DNA from 3 places in the Streptomyces sp. NPDC002490 genome. Region 2 is predicted to be linked to each of the others. Evidence: predicted binding sites of a transcription regulator. Region 2 holds the regulator's gene; each other region holds the start of a gene.
The links. Region 2 encodes HrcA, which represses chaperone genes, less so after heat shock. Its sites were predicted from a motif close to TTNGCACTCNGNNNNNCNGAGTGCNAA; they were not measured.
Positions count from the first base shown of each region.

Region 1 (3,274 bases), on a different contig from region 2:
CTCGTCGCCATCGAGGGCACCTACGACGATGTGAATCGTTTCTGCTCCGAACTGATCGGCGACCCGCTGGGCGAGGGCTGGGGCTTCACCAACGTCAACCTGCGTCCGTACTACGGCGAGGGCTCCAAGACCCTGGCGTACGAGATCTGCGAGCAGCTCGGCTGGGAGATCCCGGACCAGATCGTCATCCCCGTCGCCTCGGGCTCCCAGCTCACGAAGATCGACAAGGGCCTCCAGGAGCTGATCAAGCTCGGGCTGGTCGCCGACAAGCCCTACAAGATCTTCGGCGCCCAGGCCACCGGCTGCTCCCCGGTCTCCACCGCCTTCAAGGCCGGCCACGACGTGGTCCGCCCGCAGAAGCCCGACACCATCGCCAAGTCGCTGGCCATCGGCAACCCGGCGGACGGCCCCTACGTCCTCGACATCGCCCGGCGCACCGGCGGTGCGGTGGAGGACGTGGACGACACCGCGGTCGTCGAGGCGATCTCGCTGCTGGCCCGGACCGAGGGCATCTTCGCGGAGACCGCGGGCGGCGTCACCCTCGGCGTCACCAAGAAGCTCATCGAGAGCGGGCAGCTCGACCCGACGCTGACCACCGTCGCCATCAACACCGGCGACGGGCTCAAGACCCTGGACGCGGTCGCCGACCGGGCCCGTCCCACCGCGACCATCAAGCCGAACCTCGACGCCTTCCGTGCGGCGGGCCTCGCCACCGACTGAACCGCCACCCCCTCCCGCCCCCTGACGTCCCCGGGGCGGGAGGTCGCGAAACTCCCCCCGCCCTTCCCTCCCCTTCCCTCCACTTCTCTCCGGTTCTCTCCGGAAACGACCGGAAAGGTCTTCTCATGAGTGTCACCGTTCGCATCCCGACCATCCTGCGCACGTACACCGGCGGCCAGGCCGAGGTTCCCGCCGAGGGGGCGACCCTCAGCGAGGTCATCGCCGACCTGGAGAAGAACCACGCGGGCATCGCCGGTCGGGTCCTGGACGACCAGGGCAAGCTGCGCCGCTTCGTCAACGTGTACGTGAACGACGACGACGTCCGCTTCGAGCAGGGCCTCGCCACCGCCACCCCGGACGGCGCGGGCATCTCGATCATCCCGGCCGTCGCCGGCGGCTGAGCCTCCGCCGGGGCTGACGCTCCGTCATCACCTCGACCCCCTCCGCAAGAGAAGCGGAGGGGGTCATTCATGAGGATTGAACGCGGTAGGGTTGGGGAAATGGCTCGCGCATTTGTGCTTCACACATATGACTTCTCAGCCGCGCGCCGACAAGAAGCAGCCAAAGAGCATTACCGAATTGGCCCTTTCATCACATTTGACCGGCCCGAGTTGCCCTGAATTCGCGCCGGTCATCCGCCTTTCTCCGAGCGGCCGTCCCCGGATTTCTCGTCCAGTTGACCTGTTGCAGACGGCAGTTGGACAGATACATTCAGCGGCGGTCGACGCGTTCCGGCGCACACCCCCAACCGTTGGGGGGTGGAGGTCTGACCCGGGCCCGCGAAGTGCGGTCCTGTGCAAGGGCCAGTAATAGGGGAGTTAGGCATGGCTCAGGGCACCGTCAAGTGGTTCAACGCGGAGAAGGGCTACGGCTTCATCGCGGTCGACGGTGGTGCGGATGTTTTCGTCCACTACAGCGCCATCCAGATGGACGGGTACCGCACCCTCGAAGAGGGTCAGCGGGTCGAGTTCGAGATTTCGCAGGGTCAGAAGGGGCCGCAGGCCGATATGGTCCGTTTGGCCGTCTGACGCCGGCGTCGACTGGCTGCGACGTTCCGGAGGGTCCGCACCCCGACAGGGTGCGGACCCTCCGTGCTGTCCGCCCCCGCCCGCCGCCCGTTCCCGCCCGCCCCCTGTCGCGCCCCCGCGCCCCGGCGACACCGTTCCCGCATTCGGTCGCGCCCCGGTCGTGCTTCGGTTGGCCGAACCGCCCTGACCTGCACGGAAGCGATGGCGGCGGTATGTCGCAAGGGCAAGCCGCTTGCACTCGCACCTGTCGAGTGCTAATCATTGGCGTTAGCACTCTACGAGTGAGAGTGCTACGAAGGACCGGGTCGGTGAGGCCCGCGGACCGGGCGGGGGCATCCCTCACCCGGTGTCGTAGGCCGTCCGTCGCGGGCGCCAGCGCGGTCCGAACCATCCGCTCCCACGCCGTAAGGGCGCGGGTAGGACCCCCTTCAGTCCGGGAGGACCACTTCACATGGCCAAGATCATCGCGTTCGACGAGGAGGCGCGGCGCGGCCTTGAGCGCGGTATGAACCAGCTCGCCGACGCCGTCAAGGTCACCCTCGGCCCCAAGGGCCGCAACGTCGTCCTTGAGAAGAAGTGGGGCGCCCCCACGATCACCAACGATGGTGTCTCCATCGCCAAGGAGATCGAGCTCGAAGACCCCTACGAGAAGATCGGCGCCGAGCTGGTCAAGGAGGTCGCGAAGAAGACGGACGACGTCGCCGGTGACGGCACGACGACCGCGACCGTCCTCGCCCAGGCGCTGGTCCGCGAGGGTCTGCGCAACGTCGCCGCGGGCGCCAACCCGATGGCCCTCAAGCGCGGCATCGAGAAGGCCGTCGAGGCCGTCTCCGCCGCCCTGCTGGAGCAGGCCAAGGACGTGGAGACCAAGGAGCAGATCGCCTCCACCGCCTCCATCTCCGCCGCCGACACCCAGATCGGCGACCTCATCGCCGAGGCCATGGACAAGGTCGGCAAGGAAGGCGTCATCACCGTCGAGGAGTCCCAGACCTTCGGTCTGGAGCTGGAACTCACCGAGGGCATGCGCTTCGACAAGGGCTACATCTCGGCGTACTTCGCCACCGACATGGAGCGTATGGAGGCGTCCCTGGACGACCCGTACATCCTGATCGCCAACTCCAAGATCGGCAACGTCAAGGACCTGCTGCCGCTGCTGGAGAAGGTCATGCAGTCCGGCAAGCCGCTGCTGATCATCGCCGAGGACGTCGAGGGCGAGGCCCTGTCGACCCTGGTCGTCAACAAGATCCGCGGCACCTTCAAGTCCGTCGCCGTCAAGGCCCCGGGCTTCGGCGACCGCCGCAAGGCCATGCTCGGCGACATCGCCATCCTGACCGGCGGCGAGGTCATCTCCGAGGAGGTCGGCCTCAAGCTGGAGAACGCGACCCTGGACCTCCTGGGCCGCGCCCGCAAGGTCGTCATCACCAAGGACGAGACCACCATCGTCGACGGTGCCGGTGACACCGACCAGGTCGCCGGTCGCGTGAACCAGATCCGCGCCGAGATCGAGAACTCCGACTCGGACTACG
Region 1 covers NZ_JBEOWM010000018.1:125,028-128,301, forward strand. The annotation lists gene thrC (threonine synthase) at 1-720, shown strand, start outside; gene ABT092_RS14420 (MoaD/ThiS family protein) at 846-1,121, shown strand; gene ABT092_RS14425 (cold-shock protein) at 1,545-1,748, shown strand; gene groL (chaperonin GroEL) at 2,200-3,274, shown strand, end outside.
Region 1: a site for HrcA is predicted at 2,016-2,042, ahead of groL (chaperonin GroEL). Genes of this name have one in related genera too.

Region 2 (3,274 bases):
GACCGGTCCCGCCCCGGAAAGGGGCGCGCGGACGGTGGCGCAAGCCCCCGGATCCGCCCTCGGACGCCCCTCAGCCCGGGCGCCCCGCCGCCCCGGCCCCTGGCGCCCCCGGAGCCCCGTCGTCGGGGGCGCACCGGGCGTGGAGCTCCGCCCGCTGGGCCCGGACGAAGTCCGCGTCCACCACGGCCCCGTGCCCGGGCACGTACCGCCCGTGCGGACCGCCGAGGGCGAGCACCCGGTCCAGCGCCCCGGGCCAGCGGTCCGGCCAGGCGTCGGGGCCGGCCTGGGGCTCGCCGGACTCCTCGACCAGATCGCCGCAGAACACCACCGGGGGACTCCCGGCGGACCGGTCGCCGACCACCACGACCAGGTCCTGCCCGGTGTGCCCCGGACCCGCGTTCGCCAGGACCACCGACACGCCGCCCAGGTCCAGGGCGCACACGTCCGCCACCTCGACCCCGGGGGCGCGCAGCGCGCCGGCCGCCGCCGCGGCCTCCTCCGGGGCGACCCCGTGCCGCACCGCATCGGTCCGCAGCTCCTCGCGCCCGGTCACCAGGACCGTTCCGAGCCCGCCGGCCCCGTGGACCTCGGCGTCCCGGAACGCCGCCGCTCCGAAGACGTGGTCGAAGTGCGGATGGGTGAGCGCGATGTGCGTCACACCCCGCCCGCCCAGCAGCCGCCCCGTCTGCTCCCGCAGTTCCGCGCCCTCCCGCAGGGTGGACCCGGCGTCCACCAGCAGGGCGCCGCGCTCACCCGCCACCAGTCCGACCGTGCAGTCCCAGCCGGGCAGCCTGCGCCGTCCCACCCGCGGAGCGATCCGCTCCCAACCCTCCGCCGCCCAGGCGATGTCCCGTGTCGTTCGCATGCCGTGACGCTAGATCACCGCCCCCGCGCCCGGGTCGGCGACAGCCGCACGTGTCACGGCCTTGCTCCGGGCACGCCCACCGGCCGTACACTTGGCTGGGGACGCTGGCACTCGAAGGTGATGAGTGCCAAGCTCCGGTCCACCGGGCCGGGCGGGTCCACCGCTGGGGCAGACGGAGCTGGAGGTGCGCGATGCTCAGCGAACGCAGGCTGGAGGTGCTGCGCGCCATCGTCCAGGACTACGTCGGCACCGAGGAGCCGGTCGGTTCCAAGGCGCTGACCGAGCGGCACAGCCTCGGGGTGTCCCCGGCGACCGTCCGCAACGACATGGCGGCGCTGGAGGAGGAGGGGTTCATCGCCCAGCCGCACACCAGCGCCGGGCGCATCCCCACCGACAAGGGCTACCGCCTGTTCGTGGACAAGCTGGCCGGCGTCAAGCCGATGACGGCCCCGGAACGCCGGGCCATCCAGAACTTCCTGGACGGCGCGGTGGACCTCGACGACGTGGTGGGCCGCACGGTCCGGCTGCTCGCGCAGCTGACCCGGCAGGTCGCCGTCGTGCAGTACCCGTCCCTGACCCGCTCCACGGTGCGGCACGTGGAGCTGCTGTCCCTGGCCCCGGCCCGGGTGATGCTGGTCCTGATCACCGACACCGGCCGGGTCGAGCAGCGCATGGTGGACTGTCCCGCCCCCTTCGGCGAGACCTCCCTCGCCGATCTGCGGGCCCGGCTCAACAGCCGGGTCGCCGGCCGGCGCTTCACCGACGTGCCGCAGTTGGTGCAGGACCTGCCCGAGGTGTTCGACGCCGAGGACCGGGGCAGTGTCTCGACCGTCCTCTCCACCCTGTTGGAGACGCTGGTCGAGGAGACGGAGGAGCGGTTGATGATCGGCGGCACCGCCAACCTCACCCGTTTCGGACATGACTTCCCCCTCACCATCCGGCCCGTGCTGGAGGCGCTGGAGGAGCAGGTCGTGCTCCTCAAGCTCCTCGGCGAGGCCGAGTATTCGGGCATGACCGTAAGGATCGGTCACGAGAACGCCCACGAGGGACTCAACTCCACGTCCGTGGTGTCGGTGGGCTACGGTTCGGGCGGCGAGGCAGTCGCCAAGCTCGGCGTGGTCGGCCCGACCCGCATGGACTACCCGGGAACGATGGGAGCAGTACGCGCAGTGGCACGTTACGTCGGACAGATCCTGGCGGAGTCGTAAGTGGCCACGGACTACTACGCCGTACTCGGCGTGCGCCGCGACGCGTCCCAGGACGAGATCAAGAAGGCGTTCCGGAGGCTCGCGCGCGAGCTGCACCCGGACGTCAACCCCGATCCGAAGACCCAGGAGCGGTTCAAGGAGATCAACGCCGCCTACGAGGTGCTGTCGGACCCGCAGAAGAAGCAGGTCTACGACCTCGGCGGCGATCCGCTGTCCCAGTCGGGCGGCGCCGGCGCCGGCGGCTTCGGCGCGGGTGGCTTCGGCAACTTCTCGGACATCATGGACGCCTTCTTCGGCACGGCGTCCCAGCGCGGCCCGCGCTCCCGCACCCGGCGCGGGCAGGACGCGATGATCCGGCTGGAGGTGGAGCTGGACGAGGCGGCCTTCGGGACCACCAAGGACATCCAGGTCGACACCGCCGTGGTCTGCACCACCTGCAACGGCGAGGGCGCCGCGCCCGGAACCAGCGCCCAGACCTGCGACATGTGCCGCGGCCGGGGCGAGGTCTCGCAGATGACCCGGTCCTTCCTCGGCCAGGTCATGACCTCCCGGCCCTGTCCCCAGTGCCAGGGCTTCGGCACCGTGGTGCCCACCCCGTGCCCCGAGTGCGCGGGCGACGGCCGGGTCCGTTCCCGCCGCACGCTGACCGTGAAGATCCCGGCCGGTGTCGACAACGGCACCCGCATCCAGCTCGCCGGCGAGGGCGAGGTGGGCCCCGGTGGCGGTCCCGCCGGTGACCTCTACGTCGAGATCCACGAGCTGCCGCACGCGGTCTTCCAGCGGCGCGGCGACGACCTGCACTGCACGGTGACCATCCCGATGACGGCCGCCGCGCTGGGGACGAAGGTGCCGTTGGAGACGCTGGACGGACTGGAGGAGATCGACATCCGGCCCGGCACCCAGTCCGGCCAGTCGATCCCGCTGCACGGTCGCGGGGTGACCCATCTGCGCGGCGGCGGTCGCGGCGACCTGATCGTCCACGTCGAGGTGCAGACCCCCGCCAAGCTCGATCCGGAACAGGAACGGCTGCTGCGGGAGCTGGCGAAGCTGCGCGGCGAGGAGCGACCGACCGGTCAGTTCCAGCCAGGTCAGCAGGGCCTGTTCTCCCGGCTGAAGGACGCGTTCAACGGCCGCTGACCCGTAGTGCGGTCGCCACGCTCCGTGAGGTGCGCCCCTCCTTCCGAGGTCCGGAAGCGAGGGG
Region 2 covers NZ_JBEOWM010000002.1:139,235-142,508, reverse strand. The annotation lists gene ABT092_RS01890 (MBL fold metallo-hydrolase) at 71-865, opposite strand; gene hrcA (heat-inducible transcriptional repressor HrcA) at 1,057-2,073, shown strand; gene dnaJ (molecular chaperone DnaJ) at 2,074-3,210, shown strand.

Region 3 (3,274 bases), on a different contig from region 2:
GCCCGCCGCCTCCGCCTCCGGGCAGCCGGGCGGCGCCCCCGGCGCGAAGGGCGCGAAGGAGGCCGTCGAGGACGCCGCCGCCGTCCGCAAGCGCACCGTCGAGGCGGCCCGGCTCGCCACCGCCAAGCGCTGGGGGCTCGCCAAGCCCCCGCTCCTCGCCCCGCCGCCGCCCGCCGTGAAGCCGAGGATCACCACCCGGGACGGGTTCGAGGTCGAGGGGCAGGAGGGCCTGCCGCCGGTCTTCACCACCGTCCCCACCAGGGACAAGGTCGTCTTCCTCACCATCGACGACGGTGCCGACAAGGACCCGGCGCTGATCAGGATGATGGAGGAGCTCCAGGTCCCGTACACCGCGTTCCTCAGCGACTACCTGGTCAAGGAGGACTACGGCTACTTCCGCGCCATGCGCGACGCCGGGGTCACCCTCAACAACCACACCCTGACCCACCCCTACCTGCCGGGCCTGTCCTACGCCCAGCAGAAGCAGCAGATCTGCGGCATGCAGGACGTGATCCAGAAGCAGTACGGGACCCGGCCCACCGTCTTCCGGCCGCCGTACGGGAACTACAACGCCGACACCCTACGCGCCGCCGGGTCCTGCGGCATCCGTCACGTGCCGCTCTGGAACGAGGAGGTCTTCGCCGACCGCTGGGAGTACCGCGAGTGGGACCGCAGCCTGCACCCCGGGGACATCGTGCTCACCCACTTCCGGGGCCGCGGGGACTGGGGCGGCAGCATGCCCGACGCCATGCGCCGCTTCCTGAAGCACGTCACCGACCAGGGCTACGCCGTGGCCAAGCTGGAGGACTACCTCTGACGGGGCGGGACCGCCGGCCGCAGGAGGGTCCCGCTCGCGGCCGAGCGGGCCGCCCGACCGTGCGCGGGGAGCGTGCGGCGGAGCCCGAACGGACGGCGCGTTGGCACTCCGCTTGACCGAGTGCTAATCGCGGTCATAGTCTCGGCCCTGGCACTCTCCACCGGCGAGTGCCAATGCGACAGGCAGGTCCGGCACCCGCGACGACGGATCGACCTGGTCGCCACCCCAGACAATTGACCCCGTGAGATCTCCGAAGGGGGAGGTCGGATCGTGACGACCACCAGCTCCAAGGTTGCCATCAAGCCGCTTGAGGACCGCATCGTGGTCCAGCCGCTCGACGCCGAGCAGACCACGGCCTCCGGCCTGGTCATTCCGGACACTGCCAAGGAGAAGCCCCAGGAGGGCGTCGTCCTGGCCGTGGGCCCGGGCCGGGTCGAGGACGGCAAGCGCGTCGAGCTCGACGTCGCCGTCGGCGACGTCGTCCTCTACAGCAAGTACGGCGGCACCGAGGTGAAGTACAACAACGAGGAGTACCTCGTCCTCTCGGCCCGCGACGTGCTCGCGATCATCGAGAAGTAGTCACCGGGCGTCCCGAGGCGCCCCGTGCTCGTGGAACGTGCCCCTGGCCCCGCGCGAAGCCGGGTGCCGGGGGCGCGTTCCGTTTCACCGCTTCCAGCAGTTTCTGAGAGGGCTGAACCGCTCCCATGGCGAAGATCCTGAAGTTCGACGAAGACGCCCGTCGCGCCCTTGAGCGCGGCGTCAACAAGCTGGCCGACACCGTCAAGGTGACGATCGGCCCCCGTGGTCGCAACGTCGTCATCGACAAGAAGTTCGGCGCGCCGACCATCACCAACGACGGCGTCACCATCGCCCGTGAGGTCGAGGTCGAGGACCCGTACGAGAACCTCGGCGCCCAGCTCGTCAAGGAGGTGGCGACCAAGACCAACGACATCGCGGGCGACGGCACCACCACCGCCACCGTGCTGGCCCAGGCCCTGGTCAAGGAGGGTCTGCGCAACGTCGCCGCCGGTGCTTCCCCGGCCGCCCTGAAGAAGGGCATCGACGCCGCCGTCAAGGCCGTCTCGGACGAGCTCCTCGCCACCGCGCGCCCGATCGACGAGAAGTCGGACATCGCCGCCGTCGCCGGTCTCTCCGCCCAGGACCCGCAGGTCGGCGAGCTGATCGCCGAGGCCATGGACAAGGTCGGCAAGGACGGTGTCATCACCGTCGAGGAGTCGAACACCTTCGGCCTCGAACTGGACTTCACCGAGGGCATGGCCTTCGACAAGGGCTACCTGTCCCCGTACTTCGTGACGGACCAGGAGCGCATGGAAGCCGTCCTGGAAGACCCGTACATCCTCATCCACCAGGGCAAGATCTCCTCCATCCAGGACCTGCTGCCGCTGCTGGAGAAGGTCATCCAGGCGGGTGGCTCCAAGCCGCTGCTGATCATCGCCGAGGACGTCGAGGGCGAGGCCCTGTCGACCCTGGTCGTCAACAAGATCCGCGGCACCTTCAACGCCGTCGCGGTGAAGGCCCCCGGCTTCGGCGACCGCCGCAAGGCGATGCTCGGCGACATGGCCACCCTCACCGGTGCCCAGGTCATCGCCGAGGAGGTCGGCCTCAAGCTCGACCAGGTCGGCCTGGAGGTGCTGGGTTCCGCCCGCCGGGTGACCGTCTCCAAGGACGACACCACCATCGTCGACGGCGCCGGCAACTCCGAGGACGTCGTCGGCCGCGTGGCGCAGATCAAGGCCGAGATCGAGAACACCGACTCCGACTGGGACCGCGAGAAGCTCCAGGAGCGCCTCGCCAAGCTCGCCGGCGGCGTCTGCGTGATCAAGGTCGGTGCCGCGACCGAGGTCGAGCTCAAGGAGAAGAAGCACCGTCTGGAGGACGCCATCTCCGCGACCCGCGCCGCGGTCGAGGAGGGCATCGTCTCCGGTGGCGGTTCCGCCCTGGTGCACGCCGCCAAGGTGCTGGAGGGCAACCTCGGCAAGGAGGGCGACGAGGCCACCGGCGTCTCCGTGGTCCGCCGCGCCGCGGTCGAGCCGCTGCGCTGGATCGCCGAGAACGCCGGCCTGGAGGGCTACGTCATCGTCTCCAAGGTCGCCGACCTGGAGGCCGGCCACGGCTACAACGCCGCCACCGAGGAGTACGGCGACCTGGTCAAGGCCGGCGTCATCGACCCGGTCAAGGTGACCCGCTCCGCGCTGGAGAACGCCGCCTCCATCGCCTCCCTGCTGCTCACGACGGAGACCCTCGTCGTCGAGAAGCCGGCCGAGGAGGAGGCCGCCGACGCCGGTCACGGTCACGGCCACTCGCACTAGTCGACCACCGGCGCGCAGGCGCTGAACGACGGGCCCCGGCCCGGCCCCCGTCGCGGGGGCCGGGCCGGGGCCCGCGTCGTCGGGGCGCTACTGCGGCCCGTACTTGCGGCCGGTGGTGGACGTCACC
Region 3 covers NZ_JBEOWM010000023.1:19,021-22,294, reverse strand. The annotation lists gene ABT092_RS16695 (polysaccharide deacetylase family protein) at 1-817, shown strand, start outside; gene groES (co-chaperone GroES) at 1,088-1,396, shown strand; gene groL (chaperonin GroEL) at 1,522-3,147, shown strand; gene ABT092_RS16680 (SDR family NAD(P)-dependent oxidoreductase) at 3,235-3,274, opposite strand, start outside.
Region 3: a site for HrcA is predicted at 918-944, ahead of groES (co-chaperone GroES). Genes of this name have one in related genera too.